DNA from 3 places in the Blautia sp. MB18-30 genome. Region 3 is predicted to be linked to each of the others. Evidence: predicted binding sites of a transcription regulator. Region 3 holds the regulator's gene; each other region holds the start of a gene.

What was found. Region 3 encodes Rex, which represses fermentation and respiration genes when NADH is low (regulators of the CRP and FNR family bind a similar motif). Its sites were predicted from a motif close to ATTGTTAANTANTTAACAAT; they were not measured.
Region 1: NCY57_RS11185 (CoB--CoM heterodisulfide reductase iron-sulfur subunit B family protein) is a predicted target of Rex. The motif match lies at 5,951-5,970, and genes of this name have one in related genera.
Region 2: NCY57_RS07305 (oxidoreductase) is a predicted target of Rex. The motif match lies at 4,711-4,730, and genes of this name have one in related genera.

Annotation. Positions count from the first base shown of each region.
Region 1 covers NZ_JAMOYY010000023.1:3,757-11,676, reverse strand. The annotation lists gene NCY57_RS11215 (FAD/NAD(P)-binding protein) at 1-285, opposite strand, end outside; gene NCY57_RS11210 (4Fe-4S dicluster domain-containing protein) at 278-1,315, opposite strand; gene NCY57_RS11205 (4Fe-4S dicluster domain-containing protein) at 1,319-2,293, opposite strand; gene NCY57_RS11200 (hydrogenase iron-sulfur subunit) at 2,281-2,724, opposite strand; gene NCY57_RS11195 (CoB--CoM heterodisulfide reductase iron-sulfur subunit A family protein) at 2,715-4,703, opposite strand; gene NCY57_RS11190 (4Fe-4S dicluster domain-containing protein) at 4,708-5,097, opposite strand; gene NCY57_RS11185 (CoB--CoM heterodisulfide reductase iron-sulfur subunit B family protein) at 5,094-5,888, opposite strand; gene NCY57_RS11180 (L,D-transpeptidase family protein) at 6,264-7,703, opposite strand; gene NCY57_RS11175 (3-isopropylmalate dehydratase large subunit) at 7,919-7,920, opposite strand, start outside.
Region 2 covers NZ_JAMOYY010000012.1:7,764-15,683, reverse strand. The annotation lists gene NCY57_RS07340 (amidohydrolase) at 1-529, opposite strand, end outside; gene NCY57_RS07335 (alanine/glycine:cation symporter family protein) at 533-1,984, opposite strand; gene NCY57_RS07330 (hypothetical protein) at 1,977-2,159, opposite strand; gene NCY57_RS07325 (EutP/PduV family microcompartment system protein) at 2,289-2,819, opposite strand; gene NCY57_RS07320 (BMC domain-containing protein) at 2,838-3,269, opposite strand; gene NCY57_RS07315 (BMC domain-containing protein) at 3,281-3,646, opposite strand; gene NCY57_RS07310 (NUDIX hydrolase) at 3,957-4,460, opposite strand; gene NCY57_RS07305 (oxidoreductase) at 4,774-6,771, shown strand; gene NCY57_RS07300 (shikimate dehydrogenase) at 6,994-7,872, shown strand; gene aroD (type I 3-dehydroquinate dehydratase) at 7,910-7,920, shown strand, end outside.
Region 3 covers NZ_JAMOYY010000020.1:40,947-48,866, forward strand. The annotation lists gene alr (alanine racemase) at 1-99, opposite strand, end outside; gene NCY57_RS10620 (NAD(P)H-hydrate dehydratase) at 96-1,613, opposite strand; gene NCY57_RS10625 (redox-sensing transcriptional repressor Rex) at 1,675-2,322, opposite strand; gene NCY57_RS10630 (ABC-F family ATP-binding cassette domain-containing protein) at 2,537-4,453, shown strand; gene NCY57_RS10635 (pyridoxamine kinase) at 4,484-5,350, opposite strand; gene pdxR (MocR-like pyridoxine biosynthesis transcription factor PdxR) at 5,443-6,759, shown strand; gene NCY57_RS10645 (precorrin-8X methylmutase) at 6,756-7,397, opposite strand; gene NCY57_RS10650 (cobyric acid synthase) at 7,400-7,920, opposite strand, start outside.

The DNA of each region.
Region 1 (7,920 bases), on a different contig from region 3:
AAGGCTGTGGAGATAATCGGTAAGGGATCCGCATTTTTTGATGCTGAATTCCTGATAATCCTTTACAGTCGGAGAAGAAGTAATGGAAAACATACCTTCACTGACGCCTGGTGCACAGACCATGGCACACTGTCCTGGCATATGCTCGAAAAGCTTTCCACCCTCCGGAGCTTCCACACGGAAGGTTTTTACATCCGGTGTCTCCTGACGGATATCGGTGATCACGCCAACCTTTGGGATCAGCGTATCCAGTGTATAATTTTTATGACAGGTACATTCACTCATTCTTTTCACCTCCCTGTTTTTCAAAGGCCTTGATGACTTTTACGATATTTAAAGATTCCGGACATTTCTCCACGCAGCGGCCGCAGCCAACACAGGAGAACATGCCGTCATTATTTAACGGATAATAAACAAGCTTATGCATAAATCTCTGACGGAATCTCTGCATCTGGCTGGTACGGTTGTTTCCGTGAGCCATCATGGTAAAATCAGAGTACATGCAGGAATCCCAGCAGCGGTAACGGTGAACACCGTGCCCTGTGTCGTAATCCTTAATGTCATAGCACTGACAGGTCGGACATACGAAGGTACAGGTTCCGCAGGCAAGACAAGGCTTGTACAGTTTCTCCCATACAGGAGAATTGAAACGGTCCATGTATTCTTCCTGCGCCCATCCTTCCAGTGAAAGATGTGTATATGGAAGAAGCTCGATAATACCACGGATCGCCTTCTTCTCCTCTTCTACCTTTGTCTCATCAGCATCTGTCAAAAGCTCCTTCACAGCTTCTGTCAGAGCATTTCCCTTTTCTGTGAGAGGCTTCCAGAAAAGCTCTCCCTCGATGATCCAGGCTGCAACATCTGCTTCCGGATCTGCAGCATCAATGCCAAATACTTTACAGAAGCAGCTTTCCTCCGGTTCATGACAGGCAAGAGATACGATAGTTCCATGTTCTCTTCTTGCCTGGTAAAAAGTATCCACCGGATCCCCAAGGAATACCTTGTCGAGAACCTTCACCCCCTGTACATCACAGGCTCTCATTCCGAATACGACAAAATTCTGGTCTTTCAGCGCCTGAGGCTCAATGCTGATATTTTTTCCGTCCTTTTTACAGGTATAGAGATTTTCACTCTGCGGAAAGAAAGCATCCTTCGGTGATTTCACGGTTTTCAGTGTTTCAAGGGAAACTTCTGCATCCTCGCTCCATGCCTTGAAGTTCACCTGTTCACTTACCTTTACCGGTAAATATAATTCCTGGTCTGCGGCAATTTTCCGGAATAATGCCGGCAGATTTTCTACTGCGATCTTATACATACATTATCCCCTTTCTGCCACGATCCCTGGCTCTACATCCTCAAAGGTAAAGCTGGTAAGCGGACCCTTTGACTCCGCATCCTCGCCTGCCTGATACTCACCGTAAAACGCATCAATATCCTTGATAAACTTACGGTTAAACAGATGAAGGGGAATTCCCTGCGGGCAGACTCTGCTGCACTCGCCACAGTCCGTACATCTTCCGGCTACATGGAAGGCACGGATCACATGGAACATCTTTTCCTCAAAGGAATCCACATTTGCCTTCTGGGCGCTGTCGAACTTGTTGCTGTCAAAAACGCATTTGCGGCAGCTGCAGGCCGGACATACATTACGGCAGGCATTACAGCGGATACATTTACTCAGCTCGCTCTGCCAGAATGCAAATTTTTCTTCCGGACTCATTGCCTCGATCCGCTCAACTTCTGCGAAACGGTCAGTGTCCTTTGTCTCCTTTGACTCACCGATCAGTTCATCGTAAATTTTATGCTCTTTTCCTTTACATACATGGCAGCGTTCCAGCATGGCATCTTTGTATGCACAGGTTTTTTCTCCGTAAACAGTATCCACAGTCAATGTCTCTGCATCTCCGGTAATCTCTGCTCCGGAAATTCCCCGGATACCCTTGATCCCCATTTTGCGGATCTTTTCAATATCCAGCTTTCCTTTACAGCCAACACCTACGATATAGGCTTTTTCTCTGTCTACACGATGCTCTTTCAAAAGCTGGTTAAAGCTATATGTATCGCAGGGCTTCAGACAGACCATGGTTTTTCCTTCCAGCTTGGAAGCTTCGATCATATATTTGCTTAAATTGGCACCGCAGAATCCATCATAAACAAAATCCTCCAGAGATTCCGGTGTTTCAAAATAGGCTGGTTCCGGATTAAAGGCAAGATCTCCGGCTTTCCACCCAAGAACCCGGACTACCGTGCCATCTGCAAGCAGTTCTTTTGCACGTTTTATCAGCTCCTGCATCTTATATCCTCCAATCTCACGTTTTTACCAAGTGAATGGATCTTCTCAACAAACTCATTCATAGTCTGTGAAAATTTCACGCCCTCTGCGGCAGATACCCATTCCACACGTGTTCTTCCGTTTTCCACACCAATATAATCCAGCATTGAAAACAGAAGTGTCATACGTCTTCTTGCATAATAGTTTCCGGTACTGTAATGACAGTCTCCCGGATGGCATCCGCACATGATCACACCATCGGCTCCTTTTTCAAAGGCACGGAGGATGAACATGGGATTGACACGGCAGGAACATGGAACACGGATGATCTTTACATCCGCCGGATAGCTCAAACGACTGCTTCCGGCAAGGTCTGCTCCGGCGTAACTGCACCAGTTACAGCAGAATGCCACGATCTTTGGTCTGAATTCTTCCTTTGTTTCTATCGACATATTGCATCCACCTCCGCGATAATCTGTCTGTTGGAGAAGCCCTGAAGGTCCATGGCTCCTGACGGGCAGGCTACTGTGCAGGCACCGCAGCCCTGGCAAAGTGCTGTATTGACAACCGCAACTCTTCTTGTCTCACGGATACCGTGATCGTTGACCTGTTTCTCCTCATAGGAAATCGCTCCGTAAGGACATACATTTGCACAGGTAGAGCATCCGTTACAGAGAAGCTCGTCGGATTTTGCCGTACATGGATTGGTTGTCAGCTTGTCCTTTGCAAGAAGCCCTATGGCCTTTACAGCCGCAGCTCCTGCCTGGGCAACTGTCTCCGGGATATCCTTTGGCCCCTGGCATACACCGGAAAGGAAAATTCCTGCTGTCGGTGATTCTACAGGACGAAGCTTTGCATGGGCTTCTGTAAGGAAATTGTTGGTGTCAATACTTGCAGTAAGCATGGTAGCGATCTTACGTACATCCGGATTTGGCTCAATGGCTGTTGCAAGAACTACCATATCTGCTTTCTTGAAGATCTGCTTATTATCAAGAAGATCCGAGCCCTGAACAAGAAGTGTTCCATCCGGCTGCGGAATTACTTTTCCTACCTGACCTTTGATGTAGTTTACGTTATACTGCTCAACTGCTCTTCTGTAAAACTCATCGAAGTTTTTACCAGGTGTACGGACATCAATATAAAATACCGTCACATTGGTATCCGGATATTTATCACGGATCAGCATGGCATGCTTAGCTGTGTACATACAGCAGATCTTGGAACAGTATGGCTTTCCACGGTCATCGGAGCAACGGCTTCCAACACACTGGATAAATACGATCTCCTTCGGTGCTTTTCCATCGGAAAGGCGCTCAAGATGTCCTTTTGTAGGTCCTGCAGCATTCATGATACGCTCCAGCTCCAGAGATGTGATCACATCCTTGCTCTGGCTGTATGCGTATTCATCGTATTTGTCAAGCTTGATGGTATCAAATCCGGTTGCCACCACGATCGCTCCGTATTTCTGTGTTACGATCTCATCCTGCTGATCGTAATCAATGGCTCCTGCCTGACATACTTTGGAGCAGACACCACATTTGCCTGTCTTAAATTTCAGGCAATGCTCTCTGTCGATCACAGGAACATTTGGAATCGCCTGTGCAAACGGAGTATAAATAGCTGACCGGTTGTTCAGCCCTCTGTTGAACTCATTTGGAATCTTTTTGGAAGGACATTTTTCCTGGCAGACTCCACAGCCTGTACATTTGTCCATGTTGACACTTCGCGCTTTTTTGCGGATATCAACAGTAAAATCTCCTACAAAACCTGCAACTTTTTCTACTTCACTGTATGTATAGATATTGATCTTTTCGTGAGCTGCAGCCTCCACCATTTTTGGAGTAAGGATACATGCGGAGCAATCCAGAGTAGGGAAGGTTTTGTCAAGCTGTGACATTCTTCCGCCGATACTTGGTGTTTTTTCCACAATATCAACTTCATAGCCTGCATCGGCAATATCAAGAGCCGTCTGGATTCCGGCGATACCGCCTCCGATGATCAGGGCTCTCTTTGTAACCTGGCTTTCTCCCGGCTGAAGAGGAGCATTTAAATTGACTTTTGCTACTGCTGCTCTTGCAAGGATCACGGCCTTCTCCGTAGCCTCCTGCATATCCTTGTGGATCCAGGAACAGTGCTCACGGATATTTGCGATCTCCACCATATATGGATTCAGGCCGGCCTTTTCCGCTGCTTTACGGAAAGTTGCCTCATGCATACGCGGAGAACAGGAACAGACAACCACTCCTGTGAGATTTTTTTCACGGATGGCTTCCTGGATCCTGGACTGTCCTGCTTCAGAACACATATACTGATAATCTTCTGCATGGACAACTCCTGGCTCTTTTGCAATGATCTCCACAACTTTTTTCACGTCTACCGTAGCGGCAATATTACTTCCGCAATGACAGACAAATACACCGATTCTCTGCACTTTCTCACCTCCTGTATCTTCTGAACGCACTTACAAGCAGCTGCTGAGGAAGCTCCGGATCAAGAAGCTCCGGAATTTCATTTGGTGAAAGATAGTCTCCGCCTTTTTCCCGAACAACCAGCTGTCTTGCCCCGTCAATGATCTTTCCGGGTTTTACGTCTCGCGGACAGCGCTCCACACAGGCAAAACAGGAAAGACATTTCCACAGAGATGCTGAATTTACAAGTGCTTCGATATTTTCATTGATCACGTAGGACACAAACTGATGAGGCTTGATATCCATCTCGTCAAAGGATGGGCAGGTAGCAGAGCATTTGCCACACTTCATACATTTCAGAGGATTGGTCCCGCTGATCTCCTTTATTTTTTCCGCAGCAGAATGGTTATCTCTCATTTTGCCACCTCCTCTTTGACGCCAAGGGCTTCTGCCAGAAGCTCTGTAAAATAGTAAACCGGCATTTTATTTCCGGAATTTTTATTCAGATTGTATTTGCAGAGCGGACAGGCAGTGATCAGCATATCTGCGCCAAAGCCTGCTGCGCTTTCTTCAATCTTTTCACACATATTCTGTGACATTTCTTTTTCTTTCAGGGATATATATCCTCCACAGCATTCATTTCTGTAAGGATAGATCACAGGCTCAGCGCCAAGGGCACGGATAAAATCCTCCATGATCCTTGGATTTTCCGGATCATCAAATGCCATGATCTTTCCAGGTCTCAGAAGCAGACATCCGTAATAGGCTCCGATCTTCTTTCCGGTAAAAGGATTTACTACTTTTTCTTTCAGTTTATCAAAACCGACTCTGTCCCGGAGAACCTCCAGATAATGGAGAACGGTTGTCTCTCCTTCATAGGGAGCTTCCAACTGCATATAATTGTTGGCTCTGATCCGGATATCTTCCACATTTTTCATATCATCATTGACACGCTTGATCACATGATGACAGGCTGAACAGATTGTCACCAGATCCTGGCCTTTTTCTTTTGCCTGGTTTAACGCACGGACGGAAGAAAGCTTTGTGGCGATCTCGTCTGTGCCAAGCGGATAAACACCACCACAACACTGCCAGTCCTCGATCTCCTCAAGCTCAAACCCAAGGGCTGTGGCACTGGCTCTGGCATACTCATCCAGATCTTTGGCCTTTGTTCTCAGGGTGCAACCCGGATAATAACTGTACTTCATACCTTTCATTATCCTTTCTTAGTCTAAAATCTGACGTTTCTAGTAGATATTCTTGTTCATATATTGTCTTTTTTTTAACGATACATGAATAAAAAAATGAAATCTCAACTAACACTTATTTGAGTTTTTTTATCAATTTGCACCCAAATAAAAGAGAAAAACACTCTTCCTCCGCAATTAAGAAGTGTATTAGCTCGATTTCCGAAATCATCATATCACGTTATTTCTGTTTCGACAAGGCTTTTTCGATATTTTTTTGTGTTTTTTTTAACGTACTTTTGAAAAACCTTATCATTTACGATCCTGCTTCCATGATAATTTTCATTTTCGGGCATAAAAAAAGCTCCGGATCTCTCCGAAGCTTTTTTGCTCCTATCAGTAAATAATGATCGGATAACCTGCATCAATGGTGTTATAGATCAGTGCTGCCTGATCCTTAGGCAGATTGATGCAGCCGTGGCTTCCGTTGGTTTTATAACGGTTCCCGCCAAAGGATGATTGCCAAGACGCATCATGAAGTCCCTGTCCGTAGACAAAAGGCATCCAGTAATTAACCTTTACATCGTAACCATATTCATTGCTGGTAAGGTTAAAGGGACTCGCCTTGTAGGCGATCGGCCATGCACCACGATATGTTTCACGCCCCTTCACCGGCTTACCGCTGACAATATCTGTTTCCGTCACAAGGCTTCCGTCCTTATACAGCCACAAATGCTGTGCATCCAGACTGACCTCTATGTAACTGCCTGCCAGATCGTCTGTTCCGTTTCTCTGGTATCCTTTTTTGCTGTAAACAGGCTCTCTTGTTACAGCAGTACCGCTTTTCAGGTCTTCCAGAAGCTGAGCATATTCTCCGTCCTGATCGATCCGGTATCCGTACTCATTTCCCTCAATGGTCACATCCGTTCCCGTAGATGTATGAAAGGTGCGGGGAACATAAATGGTATTGTATTTGTTGGCAAGCTCACTGATGTAGGCTTTAATGGCTTCTTCATCTAAAGTCAGCGTCTCCCCTTCAGCCTTCAGCCAGGATGTGATCGTATCGGAATCCAGAACAGCCGTTTCACTTCCGAATGTATAAGTTACTGTACTGCTGCGGTATTTCTTCAGCTGGCTGTTCAGGTCTGTAACCTTATTTTTCATATCCTCTGTTGCAGTGACAGTCGGACTTACATACACATGCTTGTTGATCGGTACTGTAATGATATCCCCAAGCAGAGCCGTATCAAATGCTGCGTTCAGATTTGTGTCCACGGTAGTCTCCAGCTTATCCGGATCGATCTCCGTCCCCTGTACCTGCTTCACAAGGGTGAATTCTTTTTTCTCCTTATCGTACTGAATGGCTGCATCAACAGAAGCTTTTCTTTCTTCCGTACCGAAATTTGAAAGATCGAGAGCCTGCTTTTCCTGCTCCTCATCTTCCTCGATCTGACATTCCGGTTCTATATTTTCTTCCTTTGGAAAAAGCTTCCGGCTCTCTTCCCGCTGTTTCTGAATTTCTGTAAGCTTACTCAGAAGGGCTTCTTCATTGAGACTGTAGCCCAGCTCTTTCAAAGTAGTACTGTAAACTTCCTGATCATTTTCCTGAAAGGATACCGGACGATCTGCAAATTCCGCAGTGATCTTTTCTTCTGCCTGCTTTGCATCCAGTCCGGAAACATCCACTCCCCATATGGAAATCTTCCGTCCCAGCGTATTGTGATCTGCCAAGTATGTATAGACAAATAACCCTGCCACTGCCAGGATTGTTACGCCAATGCAGATCCCAAGTATGATCTTCAGTGTCTTTTTACTGATGGTTGATCTTTTCTCCATACCCTTATCCCTCGAGTCTTATGTAATATATGTTATGTTGTCACACTGGCTGTTATTATAATACAATAAATCCCATTTTCTGTAAAAATGACTTATCCCGGATCCTTCTGATCCGGTAAAAAAAGACAGACTGACGCCTCTGCGAAAATCTGTCTTTCTCATACGTTTCTTTATCTGTTTCTGGCAACAGTATTTCTCTCAGAATCTTCTGCTTCTT
Region 2 (7,920 bases), on a different contig from region 3:
TCAGAAGTCCGGTATCCAGGTCAACCTCCTTCTCAATCTCCGGGAACTCCGGGATTTTTTTCAGAAGCTCCAGACCGCAGCTGTTGCACACAGCCACATGCCCGCAGACACGCACCATAATGATGGGGATTTCCGTTGAGAGCGCATCCAGCTCATCCTTGTGCGGATAGCGTGGCTTATCAAAATGCTCCTCATTCCAGCCTCTGCAGTAGAGCCAGGTCAGCTTCTGACCTTTGCTCTCCTCCAGTCTTTTTTTTGCTGCGGCAAGCATTTCCTCAACACTTGTGCAGTCAAACAGTTTTACAGATCTTTCCACAAATGCATAATGCAGCATATGCATATGTGTATCCACAAAACCGGGCAGCATCAGCCTTCCCTTAAGGTCGATCCGCTTTTTGCAGGAAAAAGCTTCCGCTTCTTTATCAGTTCCCACAAAAACGATCCGGCCATTTTCGATTCCCACAGCCTCTGCCACTTTTTCACTGTCATCCAGTGTTCTTATACATCCGTTAAAAAAAATTGTATCCACTGTTTATTTTTCCTCTTTTTCTTTTTTATCCTCGTAGAAAAGTGCCATATCCTTGTCTACCTTTCCGATTCCCATGTAACGCGCCTTGTAATCCTTCAGCAGTTTAAAGAAAGTACCACTTAAGATAAACAATGTGGCAACATTTACAAATGTAGGGAATACGGTTGTAAAGTCTGCAATTACCCACAGCTGCGCCGGTGTTCCGTTTCCGTAAAGAGTAAGCACTGTGACCAGAAGACCCCATAATGGTGTTCCAAGGATAAAAACCTTCTCTGCAATCTTCAGAACCTTCTGATTATTTTTCAGCCAGTGCTTCAGGATCACGCTGTAGTAGGTGAACCATCCGGTTGATGTTGTTAATCCAAAAAGAAAAATACTGATCGCGATCAGTGCTCTCGCAATGGAGCCCATTCCAGACTCAAATGCTGTCAGTGTCAGCTCTGATCCCTGAAGTCCTGAATTCCAGTAGCCGGTGATGATAACAACAAGACCTGTCATGGAGCAGACTACGATGGTGTCTGCAAATACCTCAAATGCTCCCATCAGTCCCTGTTTTACAGGATGGTCTGTCTTTGCGGAAGCATGGATCATAGGAGATGTTCCCCAGCCTGCCTCGTTGCTGTATACGGAACGGGCAAAGCCAAGACGCATTGCTGTTGCAACACCGGCTCCCATAAATCCGCCGACTGCCGCCTGTGTTGTAAATGCACCCTTGAAGATCAGTCCAAAGGTTTCCGGCAGCTTGTCAAAATTCACTACCAGTATTGCGAGAGAGCCTACAATGTAAAGCATACACATGATCGGTGTCATATAGGAAGAGATCACGCCGACTTTCTTTACACCGCCGATGATGATCAGATAGATCGCTGCCACATACAAAAGTGACGGTACGATGTACGGCAGGTGGAAGGTACTTCCGACAGCCTCTGATACTGTATAATTCTGCAAAGTAATGAACCATGTCATGAAAATACAGCCGCCGAACAGTACTGCAAAAAGTTTCCAGAAGGGAAGCTTTTTCTCTCCGCCAAGCCCCTTCTGCATGTAGTAGGTCGGGCCTCCCTGGTACTCACCGTTTGGCTGTTTCTCTCTGTAGTATACAGCAAGTGTTACCTCTGCCATCTTGATGACCATGGCAAGAAGCGCTGCGATCCAGAGCCAGAATAATGCCCCAGGTCCTCCTGTTGCAATAGCCGTTGCAACACCGGACATATTGGATACACCAACAGTACCTCCGATCGCAATGGAAATAGCCTGGAACGGTGTCAGGCTCTTTCCGTCATCTCCGCCTTCCTGGCGACGTTCTTTACTGAACATGTTTTTCACAATGTAACCAAAATGGCGAAACTGGAAGAAACCGGAACGTACTGTCAGATATACGCCTGTAGCGAGGATCGTGATCAGCAACGGCAGTCCCCAGAGCCAGTTGGTCAGATTTTCAAATAATTCAAACATCTTTTCCTCTCCTGTCCTTCTTATTTTTTGTCTTTTGCATCCACTCGGAAAATCTGTGTATAGAATATAAAAAATCCCCGGAACATGAAGGCAGATACGGATACCCGGTGTTCCCGACATACAGCTCTTCTGCCATATATCTGCGAGCCCCGTTTCTATCCTCTTTATCCTTCATGCTCTGGGGATCTTACATTTCAGCCCACGAATCTTCCAAACGATGACAGTATATCACAGTTCCGGAGGAATTTCTACTTTTTCTGTTTGAATTTTGTATTTTTATTCATTTTTCGTGAATATTACTATTTTACCGTATGGATTCCGGATACTCCACCCCTTCCGGCATGGAATCCCATTCGTTAAGGCCAAGGCTCTGCTTGAATTTCGCCTGTTCAAGCGTAAGCGTCGGGAGATCATCCTGCAGATAATCCATCAGCTCGCTGATGCCTTCCCTTGTCTTGTTATTTACCATAAAGATCCTCTCACAGCCCATGTTCTCCATCCACTGTCTGACCATGGGAATGTTGGCATGGGGAGAATCCACCTTGGTGATGATCCCGATCAGCGGCCGTAGTAGAAAATTCCTGCTGCCGTCACTAAACAGGTTAAAGGGCTCATTGGCTGCCTGTACAATGGCGATCACATCCGCCTCAAAGGAAAAGCAGGCCAGTCCTACGCTGAAATGCTTGGATTCCGCATATTCTCCCGGTGAATCAATAGTATCTTCATTTGTATTGGTATACTGAGTCTTATGATAATGAAGCTCTTCCCCTTTAAGCGCCTGTGTCAGGGATGTTTTGCCGGCTTCACTTCGACCCATCAGAAAAATTTTTTTCATTTTTTATCCCGTCCTGCCTCAGCTTCTGTGGATCTTACAGACATCGAATTTCAATGTCTCATGGAAAAATCGTACCACTTCCTCCACGGCTGTCATCACTTCCGTAAAACCGCCTGTCAGGATCAGCGTCCCGCAGAAACGATCCATAAATCCTACTTCCACATGAGCTGCCTTCACTGCAACATCTGCCGCAACCACGATTGCCTCCCAGGGTGTGACACGGACCATGCCGATGGCATCTCCTCTGTGATCTTCACCTTCATGAACACCGATATGTAACGCAAGATTCTCATATATCGATCTGTCATTTGGTGTAAAAACATGTGCAAAGGAAAGCTCCTTTCCAGGTACTCTCACCCGGGTCAGCCGAAGTCTTCTTCCCTTAAGGTTCTCATAATCATCATGAAACAGCCTCTCCAGCAGTTCTTCCTTTGTTATCCGTTCTTCCATGGTACACTTCCTTATCTCTTGGTGATATTGCATACTACATATCCCAGAGTATCACGGAAATAATCCACGATCTCCTCCATTGCAGTCTGCACATCGGAAATCTCTCCTGTTATGATCAGTGTTCCTGTAAAACGGTCTGCAAATCCAAGATACACATTACCGCTCTTCACAGCAATATCGGATGCGATCACAGCAGACTCGGAAGGTGTCATGTTCATGATACCAATTGCAGATGATCCATAGTCCACCTGCGGATTCAGTCCAAGCTTCTGATATATGATAGGTGCCGGACCACCCATGATATGGGCAAATGTGATCTCCTTACCGGCTACGGTTTCCTGTACGATTCTGATCTGATCTCTATGTTCATCCGCCATTGATGATTCCTCGCTTTCAAAATTTTATATTATTCTCGATCTGATAATATTGGATAATTTTATAAGCCGGATTTCATTCATCCGGCTTACAGCTTCCTAAAGTCAGGCAGATCTTTGAAATCCGCTCTGCTACCTGCTCATGGTCAAAAAACAGTCTGGCAGTTCATCTGATTTAATTTTACTATTTACCAATTTTAATGTCAAGACAATTCTTCGAAAACAAGTCAAAAAACAACGTTTTTAAAAATATAAATCCACAAAAAACAACATTTATTTTCAAATCCTCGCGGAAAACCAGTCAGAAATCTGCTCAGAACTCAAACACCTTCTTAATACTGTCATAATGTAGGAATTTTCCCTCTGCGGCAAACGCCCGGATCTGCTCCAGGGTTGCAAACATATATCCGTCTGTCTCTTCTGTCTGAAGCTTCAGATCCTTATCCTCCACATCCATGACAAAACGGTACACATCCACAAAGTAATTATCTCCTTCCCCCGGGTTCTCTCTTTTATATGTAAAAAGGTATCCGCCCTCTGCCTCACTGGCGTCCAGTCCGGTCTCCTCTTTCACCTCACGGAGTACTGCATCACGGGAAGCCTCTCCTGCCTGGGCTGCACCGCCGGAAACCTCCCACCAGCCCGGAGCCCAGGCCTTTGTCATCACACGTTTAGTAATAAGAAAGGTCTTGTCCGGTCTTGCCACCACACCTAAGACTGTCAGATGATATTCTCCATCTTTCAGGCACCAGTCGTTGCGCTTCATGGTACGTCCTGTCGGTTTCTTATCTGCATCGTAAATATCCCAGAATTCCATTTTTCTATCTCCTGTCTTTTTTACATTTCACGGTAATATGGTCTTACATTTCCGTCTCCCCGTGTTCTGTATCTTTTTTATTTGTTATGATACCACGCTAAAGTCCTGTATGTAAACCCTGGAATCTGCTACCTTTTCCAGTTATTTTTTTCAGCTGCTATCTGCACATTCTGCTCCTTTTATTTCATAAGAAAATCTATAGATTATTTTTATTATATCACTTGTATTATGAATTAGTTTTATAGATATTTTTGTTATATAATTAACACAAACAAACGATTCTATTTAAAATAACCAGGGAGGTTTTTTTCAGATGAAGAATGATTATCCGCATATTTTTTCCCCATTAACCGTTAAAAATATGACTATCAAGAACCGTATTGTTATGATGCCGATGGGCACCAACTACGGTGAACAGAACGGCGAAATGAGTTTTCTTCATATCAATTATTATGAGCAGCGTGCAAAGGGTGGCACAGGTCTCATCATCGTAGAGAACGCAAGCATCGATTCCCCGCAGGGCTCCAACGGAACCACACAGCTGCGCATCGACCATGACAACTATCTGCCACGTCTTTTCAAATTCTGTGAAAATATTCATAGATACGGAACAAAGATCGCGATCCAGATCAACCATGCCGGAGCTTCCGCTGTTTCTTCCAGGATCAACATGCAGCCGGTTTCCGCATCCGACGTTCCATCCAAAGAAGGCGGCGAGATCCCGCGTCCTCTTTCCAAAGACGAGATCCTTCACATCGTAAAAAAATACGGTGAGGCTGCAAAACGTGCACAGACAGCTGGCTTTGACGCGGTAGAGATCCATGCAGGACACTCCTATCTGATCAGTCAGTTCCTCTCCCCGATCACAAACAAGCGTACCGATGAATTCGGCGGATCTGTTGAGAACCGTACCCGTTTCTGCCGTATGGTCATCGATGAGGTAAGAAAACAGGTAGGACCTTTCTTCCCGATCATGCTCCGTCTCAGTGCGGATGAGCTGATGGAGGGCGGAAATACACTGGAGGATACTCTGGAATACCTGGATTATCTTCAGGAAGAGGTTGATATCTTTGATGTTTCCTGCGGACTTAACGGTTCCATCCAGTACCAGATCGATGCAAATTATCTCCCGGACGGATGGCGTTCCTACATGGCAAAGGCCGTAAGAGAAAAATTCAACAAGCCATGTATCTCCATGGGTAATGTCCGTGACCCGAAGGTTGCTGAGCGTATCCTGGCTGACGGTGATGCAGATCTGATCGGTATGGGCCGTGGTCTGATTGCAGACCCTGCATGGGTAAACAAGGTTGCCACAGGTCATGAGTGTGACCTCCGCAAATGTATCTCCTGTAACGTTGGCTGTGCCGGAAACCGTATCGGCGTAAACCGTCCGATCCGCTGTACTGTAAACCCATCTGTTCTTGAGGGCGATGTATATAAGAAAAAACATGTAAATAAAAACTGCAACGTGGTCGTTATCGGCGGAGGCACTGCCGGACTGGAAGCTGCCTGTACAGCCGCAGAGGTTGGATGCAATACCTTCCTTCTTGAAAAAGGCAATGAGCTTGGCGGACTTGCATCTCTGATCTCAAAGATCCCTGCAAAGAACCGTCTTGCTGATTTCCCGCACTATCTCATGCATCGTGCTGAACAGCTTGATAATCTTTACATCTTCAAAAACACAGAAGGAACACCGGAAAACATCCGCAAGTTCCATCCGAATATCATCGTAAGCTCCACCGGCTCCGCTCCGCTTCTGCCTCCGATCGCAGGACTGAAGGATCGTATTGACAACGAGAACCATAATATTTATTCTATTCTTGGTATGATCAGCCACATTAATGATTTTCCGAAGGATCTGGAAGGCAAAAAGGTTGTTGTTGTAGGCGGCGGTGCTGTAGGTCTTGATGTTGTGGAATTCTTTGCTGACAGAAACGCAGACATCTCTATCGTTGAGATGATGGATCAGATCGGACGTGATCTTGACCCGGTAAGCAAAAATGACACAAAGACCATGATGAAAAAACACAATGTACATCAGCTTACAAAAACTGCTCTCCTTGAGGTTAAGGATTCTTCCTTCCTTGTCAGGGGCGACGGTGAGCCTTATGAGCTTCCATTTGAGTACGGCTTCGTATGTCTCGGAATGAGAGCTCAGGGACAGCTTTACCAGAACCTCACAGAGGAATTTTCTTCTGAGGATGTTGAGATCATGAACATCGGCGACAGCCAGAGAGCAAGACGAATCATTGACGGTACCCAGGAAGGACGCAATATCCTTACCATTCTTGAGCAGAAGGGATACCTTTAATATTTTTCCGCTATACCCTTTCCGGGAATATTTCAATCCTTCTACCGGAAAGTGTATATAGATTTGTTACAGTTCACTCGGTGATCCGTAACATAGTTTTTCCACGTCTTCCTCCCCCGTAGCCGTCCGGAGAATGTCCGCAACTTCTTCAGATCTATGTGGTGGGAGGTTTAAAAAAGACAAATCTTCATCCAGATTTTACCAATGAGAGGAGTTATTACCATGTCAGAAAGAATCACAGGACATACCGAACTGATTGGTCTTATGGCATATCCGATCCGCCACTCCAGCTCTCCTGCCATGCAGAATGAAGCTTTTGCAAAGCTTGGCTATGATTATGCATATCTTGCATTTGAGGTTGGTGCAGACGAGATCGAGGATGCTGTAAAGGCCATCCGTACTCTGAAAATGAGAGGTTCCAACGTTTCCATGCCGAACAAAACTCTGGTAGGCCAGTACCTTGACGAGCTTTCACCGGCAGCAGAAATGTGCGGCGCTGTAAACACCATCGTTAATGATCATGGTCATCTTACAGGCCATATCACAGACGGTATCGGATTTATGGCAGCACTGAAAGACAATAACATCGACGCCATCGGAAAGAAAATGACCATCGTAGGTGCAGGTGGTGCCGCAACTGCTATCGAGATCCAGGCAGCACTTGACGGTGTAGGCGAGATCGTAATCTTCAACCGCAAAGATGAATTCTGGGACCGTGCAGTATCTACGGTAGAAAAGATCAACACCAGAACTTCAAGCCATGCTGTTCTCTATGATCTGGCAGATCTTGACCAGCTGAAAAAAGAAATGGCTGACAGTTATATTTTCGTAAATGCGACAGGTGTTGGAATGAAACCGCTGGAAGGTCAGTCCGTTGTTCCGGACAAGTCTTACTTCCGCCCGGAGCTTATCGTTGTTGACGTGCCTTACTCCCCTCTTGAAACTGCTATGCGTTCTATGGCAAAGGAAGTTGGCTGCAAGACAATGAACGGCCTTGGCATGATGCTTTTCCAGGGCTCCGCTGCATTTGAACTGTGGACCGGCGAACCGATGCCGATCGAGCATATGAAAGAGATTCTTAACATCAGATACGACGACTAAACTGCTATCTGTTCCTGTCGTATCAGAAAGGACCATTATGAAAACAGT
Region 3 (7,920 bases):
GATCTTTGTCCCTTCTTTGACATTTTTATGCATTTCCTCAAAATTGTGGGCAATGGCATCCAGTGATACCAGTGCTTTTACTCTCTCGTATTTTTTCATAATCCCGACTCCTCTTCACCTATAGCTAATGCCTTGGGCAGATATTCTATGATATCTCCTGCCAGCATACTGCGCTTTCCTTTTTCAGCGGCTGCAAGATCGCCGCAAAGTCCGTGAAGATAAACACCTAACGCGGCCTTTAAAACCATGGGAGGCTGTTCCTCCGTTTTCAGATACATACATAACACTGCTGCCAGAATCCCGGAAAGCACATCTCCGCTTCCTGCAGTTGCCATTCCGGAATTACCGGAAAGATTCAGATACATCTGGCCTTTTTCATCTGCGATCAACGTACATGCATCCTTCAATACGCACACAGAGCCTGTTTCCGCAGCACATTTCAGCGCAGTATCTGCGATCTCATGCTGGATCTCCTGGATCGTTCTGCCACTGAGCCGGCTCATTTCTCCGATATGCGGTGTCAGGACTACATGCTCTCCCAGATACTGATACCACTGTGGATGTGCAGCCAGAAGGTTCAGGCCGTCCGCATCCAGGATCAGCGGCTTTTTCTCCCGGGCAGCCGCCGTGAGAAACCACTGTTCTCTCTCACGGCTGGCCACTGATGTTCCAAGTCCCGGTCCGATCACGATCACATCACACCAGGATAGAAGCTGTTCATTGGATTCCTGATCAAAGCGGCTGCAGACCATAGCCTCCGGAAGGAGTATCTGCAGTGGGATCCTGTTGGCTTCCACAGTCTGGATCTTCACCATTCCCGCACCGGCACGAAGTGCTGCACTGGCGCTTAAATAAGCGGCTCCGCACATTCCCTCACTTCCGGTCACAAAGAGCACTTTTCCGAAGGTACCCTTGTTTCCGCCGGGATCACGTTCCGGAAACAGCTTCAGATCTTTATTTTCCAGACAGGCGGCAGATGCAGTCACAGCTTCCTGCTCATAGATCCCGATATCGGCGGTAACGATCCTTCCTGCATACAGTCTTCCCGGATAAAAGCAAAGACCTCTTTTCCGGTAGGCAAATGTGACAGTCAGATCGGCGCTGAAGGCAATTCCCATTTCCAGGCCAGTATCTCCGTTCACTCCTGACGGGATGTCAACTGCGATCTTTTTGGCCCTCGCACTGTTCATCTCATGGATGATATCAGCATAATGCCCCTCGATCGGACGCGTCAGGCCTACCCCAAACACGGCATCTACTATAGTAGTATATTCACTCCACTGCGGGTTATTCACCTCCGGGACACGATAACCGGAAGCGATCTTATACTGAAGAGCTGTCTCTCTGGTCATTTTATCTTTGTTTCCGACCATATAAAACTCTACCCGGATCCCCTTCAGATGGAACAATCTGGCAACTGCGATACCGTCACCACCATTGTTTCCGCTTCCGCAGACTACCAGGATCCTTTCGTCCTTCTGGAGATACTTTTCTGTTTCCTCTACCACCTTCAGTGCCGCCCGCTCCATCAGAACCTCGGAGGGAACTCCGATCTCACGGATCGTTGTGGAGTCCAGATCCTTCATTTCTTTGCAGGTAACAAGCTTCTTCATTCTGTCTTCTGCCTCCCCTCTGTCATAGAGAAAGCTGCCGTTTCCGGCAGCTTAACAATTCTTACTTATCCACATGTTCCTGCCTGTATTTGCTGAGATTATAAGACAGTGTCATCAGACTCTCGGAAAGATGAACGTTCTCTACGATCACATCATCCGGTGTCTCAAGATCGAGATGTGCAAAATTCCAGATTGCCTTGATCCCGTTCTCTACCAGGATATCTGCCATTTCCTTGGCTTTATTCTTAGGAAGTGTCAGGATCGCGATCTCCACGTTATTCTCTCTCAGGAAAAACGGAAGCTCACTGAGCATCTGGATCTCAAGTCCACGGACTGCGATGCCCTCAAGCACAGGATTTACGTCAAAGATACCAACCAGCCTGAACCCGCGCTTCTCAAAATCCACATAATTGGCAAGTGCCTGTCCCAGATTACCGGCACCCAGGATGATCATCGGATGAACGGTATCCAGTCCCAGGATCTTACCGATCTCTGTATAAAGATAGTGTACATTATAGCCATACCCCTGCTGCCCAAAACCGCCAAAATTATTAAGATCCTGACGGATCTGAGAAGCTGTGGTATGCATCTTCTTACTTAATTCATTGGAAGAAATACGTTCTACATTATCTTCCATCAGCTCTCCTAAGTAGCGGTAATAGCGTGGCAGACGCTTAATCACCGCTTTCGAGATTTGTTTTGTCTCCACGATAGTTTTCCTCCTTACCTTACACTAGGTTAATTATAACGAATTGACATTTTCCTGTCAATTAAAGTTGTCTATTCTGTACAAATTTCTTTATATTTTTTCTAATAATTGATTTTTTCTTTGAAATCCCGGCAGTTTCCGTTATAATAGGTGGAGGATTTTTCCCTGTTCAGACATAAACAGGGGTGATTCTTTATACAGGAGGACAGTTTTTATGATTTTATCATGTCAGAATATATGCAAGGCCTTTGGCGAAAAAGTAATTTTAAATGATGCATCCTTTCACATTGAAGACCGTGAAAAGGCTGCTCTGATCGGATGCAACGGTGCAGGAAAGACCACACTGCTGCGGATCATCATGCAGGAGCTTTCTGCTGATTCCGGTACCGTGGTGCTTGCCCGGGATAAAAATATCGGCTATCTTGCCCAGTACCAGGATATCCACGGACATCATACCATCTACGAGGAGCTTCTTACCACCAAGCAGCACATCATCGATATGGAACGCCGTATCCGCAATATGGAACAGGAAATGAACACGGTGACCGGTGATGAGCTGAACCGTCTGATGGAAACCTATACCCGCCTGACCCATCAGTTTGAGCTGGAGAACGGATACGCTTACAAAAGTGAGCTGACCGGTGTCTTAAAGGGTCTCGGCTTCACAGAGGAAGATTATGACAAGCAGATTGAAACTCTTTCCGGCGGTCAGAAAACACGCGTGGCGCTGGGCAAGATGCTTCTTTCCAAGCCGGATATCCTGCTTCTGGATGAGCCAACCAATCACCTGGATATGGAAAGCATCTCCTGGCTGGAAACTTATCTTCTGAATTATCCGGGAGCTGTTTTTATCGTCTCCCATGACCGTTATTTTCTGGATAAGGTGGTCACCAAGGTCATTGAGATCGAAGCCGGACAGACCCGCGTATACAGCGGCAACTACTCTGCCTATGCTCTCAAGAAGGCTCAGCTTCGTGACGCACAGTACAAGGCATACTTAAATCAGCAGCGGGATATCAAGCATCAGGAAGCCGTTATCGCCAAGCTGAAATCCTTTAACCGTGAAAAATCCATCAAGCGTGCGGAAAGCCGTGAAAAAATGCTGGACCGTGTACAGAGGATCGAAAAGCCTCTTGAGCTCCAGGACCGGATGCGTATCTCGCTGGAACCACGGGTGTTAAGCGGAAACGATGTGCTCCACGTGGAAGCGCTTTCCAAGGCCTTTCCGGGACAGACCCTGTTCTCCGATATCTCCTTTGATATCAAACGCGGCGAGCGTGTGGCACTGATCGGAAACAACGGAACCGGAAAGACCACCATGCTAAAGATCATCAACGGTCTTATTGAGGCAGATGCCGGCAAATTTTCCCTTGGTTCCAAGGTGCAGATCGGTTATTACGATCAGGAACATCATGTTCTGCATATGGACAAGACAATTTTTCAGGAGATCTCCGATACTTATCCGACTCTCACAGAGACCGAGATCCGAAATATGCTTGCCGCATTTCTCTTTACCGGAGATGATGTTTTCAAGGAGATCTCCGCACTTTCCGGTGGAGAAAGAGGCCGTGTTTCCCTTGCAAAGCTGATGCTTTCCGAAGCCAACTTCCTGATCCTTGACGAGCCTACCAACCATCTGGATATTGCCTCCAAGGAGATCCTGGAGGAAGCACTGGTCAGCTACACCGGTACAGTCCTTTATGTATCCCATGACCGTTACTTTATCAATCAGACTGCGACCAGGATCATGGAGCTGACAAACCAGGCAGTGGTAAATTACATCGGTGATTATGATTACTATCTGGAAAAGAAGGAGGAGCTGACCAGTACCTATGCACCGGGAAGCACTTCTCCGGAGGCACCTACCGAAGAAAAATCGATTTCCGAGAACAAGCTTTCCTGGCAGCAGATGAAGGAAGAACAGGCAAAGAAACGAAAACGGGAAGCCGAGCTGAAAAAAGTCGAAGCCCGTATCGAAGAGCTGGAAACAAGAGACAGCGAGATCGACGAAACCATGGTCCTTCCGGATGTCTGCACCAATGTAGCGGAATGTACAAAGCTGAGCCGCGAAAAAGCAGCCATCGCTGAAGAACTGGAAGAGCTTTATGAAAAATGGGAAGAGCTGGCCTGACGGTCAGCTCTTTTTTATCCCCTTATGTTTTTATGGAAGCAGCATACCGAGATGCTGTTCAAAGCATACACCATCGTTACGGTCTGTTCCTTCCTCCACCGCATCCCGGATCGATGCCGAGATAAAATCCACGGCCAGCTCTGCACAGGTTTTCATGGAATATCTTTTTACCAGCCCTGCACTGAGCACGGATGCAAAAAGATCTCCTGTCCCGGAATAGCTTCCGCCGGATTTCTCTGCAAATACCCAGGAGCTGTTTCCGTTTTCCAGGACAAGATTTCCCATTTTCAGAGGCTGCCCCTCCTCCCTGTGATCCACTCCGGTGATCACAACGGCAGGAAGTGAAAATTTCCGGGCAAGTCCGCACCCGATCTCCCGGATCTCTTCCATCCGCCGGGCCTCTGATGCCTTTTGCAGTTCCTTCCAGATCTCCTCCATTTTTTCTTTTCCGTAGAGAAGAAGGAGGGCTTCCGTAAGGTTCGGTGTGATCACATAGGAACGACGTGTCAGTTCGCAGAACCGGCTGCGGAGTTCTTCTGTATAGATCGGATAAACCGCGCCGTCATCCCCCATCACTGGATCTGTAAGGATCAGAGTATCCTTCCCTGCAAACGCATCCATAAATTTCAGGATCCTGTCTGCCTGCTTATCGTCAGAAAGAAATCCTGTATAGATCCCATCCGGGAAAAATCCTCTTTTTTTCCACTGCTCCATATATGGTTCCATATGCTCTGTGAAATCCTCACAGAAATAACTTTCATAACCGGTCTGGTTGCTTAAAACAGCGGTGGGAAGTGGACACGCCTGGACTCCCATCACCGAGATCACCGGGATCGCTGCTGTCAGTGAACATTTCCCCAGCCCGGAAAGATCATTGATCACTGCTATTTTTTTCATGGTAATTCTCCAGTCTTGAGTTTTTTTCTGTAATATTATAGAATGAACTGTCAGGTTTACGCAATCATTTTTGGAAGGAAATCATCATACTTATGTTAAATATATCTGCAGAACACAAAAAAGAACACCTTTATCTGGAGGTTTACCACTATTATCGGAAGCTGATCCTGGAAGGCCGTCTCCTTCCCGGAAGCAAAATGCCCTCCCTCCGCAAATGCGCCCAGGAGCTGAAGCTGAGCCGTACCACCATCGAAAATGCCTATCTTCTGCTGGCAGCAGACGGCTATATCATCGCCAGGGCACAGAGCGGCTATTATGTCACCGGCATTGCTTCCAAGCAGCATCTGCTTACCCCCGAAAAACAGGATAAGGATATCACGCCCTGCCTTTATGATTTTGCCTCTTCCGGTGTTGACCGGGAAAGCTTCCGTTTTGATCTGTGGCAGCGTTACATCAAAAGCGCCCTCCGCCAGGGCGACCGTATGCTTTCTTATGGCGAACCCCAGGGTGAAAGCGATTTCCGGGAGGTTCTCGCAGACTATATCCGGGAACGCAGAAATGTGATCTGCTCCCCGGATGACATTGTAGTAGGGGCCGGTCTCCAGCCCCTTCTCCAGATCCTCTGCCCTCTGATCCATGAACGGAAAACCGTTTCGTTCCCCACACCGTCCTTCACCACATGCAGCACCATCTTTCAGGATTACGGCTTTGATGTCCATTACCGGGACAAAAGCTGCGATGTGATCTATGTTTCTCCTGCTCACATGACGAAATGGGGCGAGATCATGCCGGTAAAACGACGCCTGGAGCTGATCCGTCATGCGGAGATCGATGACCATCTGATCATTGAGGATGATTTCGAAAACGAATTTGTTTATTTCCAGAAACCGACGCCTTCACTTTTCGGTCTTGCAGGTGGTGAAAACGTTGTCTATATCGGTTCCTTTTCCAGGCTGCTGCTGCCCTCCATCCGTGTCAGCTTCATGGTATTGCCACGCTCTCTCCGGGAAAAATATACAAAAAAAGCAGCCTTTTATAATCAGACTGCTTCCAAGGCAGAACAGATCGCACTCTGCCAGTTTATCCGCGACGGGCATCTGGCTTCCCAGACAAGAAAGCTCCGCCGCCTTTATTCCCAGAAGCTGAAGGCTCTTTCCCAGGCTGTCCGGGAAACCTTCGGCCAGGACTGCCAGATCCAAACAGGAGCCGCAGGAACCAGCCTTGCCCTTACTCTCCCCTGTTCTCTCACAGGCAGTGAACTGACAGACAGAGCCCGGAACCATGGTCTGGGACTGGAGGTTCTCAGAGAAAACGGAGCCGAGGTCACCTTGGTCCTCTCCTGCTCCTCCATTCCATCCAAGGATTTTCTGCCTGCCTGTCAGCTTCTGAAGGAGGTTACCGGCTCCTAATCTCTCCGGTTATCGATCATGTAGAGCAGGGCATTTACAATGCACGCAGCGATGTTGCTTCCACCCTTGCGTCCTTTTGCCACAATATAAGGCACATCTGCGTGCATGATCAGCTCCTTGGACTGCACAACATTCACAAAGCCTACCGGCACACCGATGATCAGCTCAGGAGAAAGCTTTCCGTTCTCAATAAGCTCATAAAGACGTACCAGTGCGGTAGGTGCGTTCCCAATGGCAAAGATCAGCTTTTTATCCATCTCTGCGGCCTTGTCCATGCTGGCTGTGGCTCTGGTAGTCCCGTTCTTTTTTGCAAGGGCAGCCACATCCTCATCGGACATGAAACAGTAAGCCTCACCGCCGTAGCGGGCAAGTGCACGCTTGTTGATCCCGGCCTTTGCCATCTGGGTATCTGTGACGATGCAGGCACCGTTGCGGATGGCGTCCATGGCCATCTCCACTGCACCCTCCGAGAAGCAGAGATTTTTTGCATAATCAAAATCTGCGCTTGTGTGGATGCAGCGTTTTACGATCAGCTCTGTTCCCGGGATCAGGGGAGTATCCCCCAGCTCTTCTGTGATGATCTCAAAGCTTCTTTTTTCAATCTCCATGGGTTTTACATTTTCAAGCTCAACTTTCATTTCTATTCTTCCTCCGTAATCCCGTTTTCCAGTATCTCATAGATTTTTTTCATATCCAGATGCTTCCGCAACTCTGAAGCCAGGATATCATACTGCTGTTCCTTAAATGCCGCAAAATCCACGCCTGTCATATTTTCCACATCAATACCTTTTTTCTCGCCGATCACGCGGATGATCGCCTCTGCAGATGCTTCCTTATCGAAAACGCCATGGATATAGGTTCCGCACACATTTCCCGCAAAAGCACCCTCTTCTTTTTTCTTACCGCTGACGCTGTCTGTGATCTTCGTGGCTGTTCCTGCATTCTCCTTTAGGATACTTTCGCCCATATGGATCTCATAGCCCTCGATCTCCGCACCGGAAAGAGGAGCAAACACACCGGACAGCTGACCGAAATGCCCCTGCACCCTGGTCCTGGTTTTCTTTTCGGCAAATACCGTTTCCATTGGAAGAAGTCCCATTCCTTTCATGGAACCGCCATTTTCAACGCCATGAGGATCGCTTAAGGTCTCGCCCAGCATCT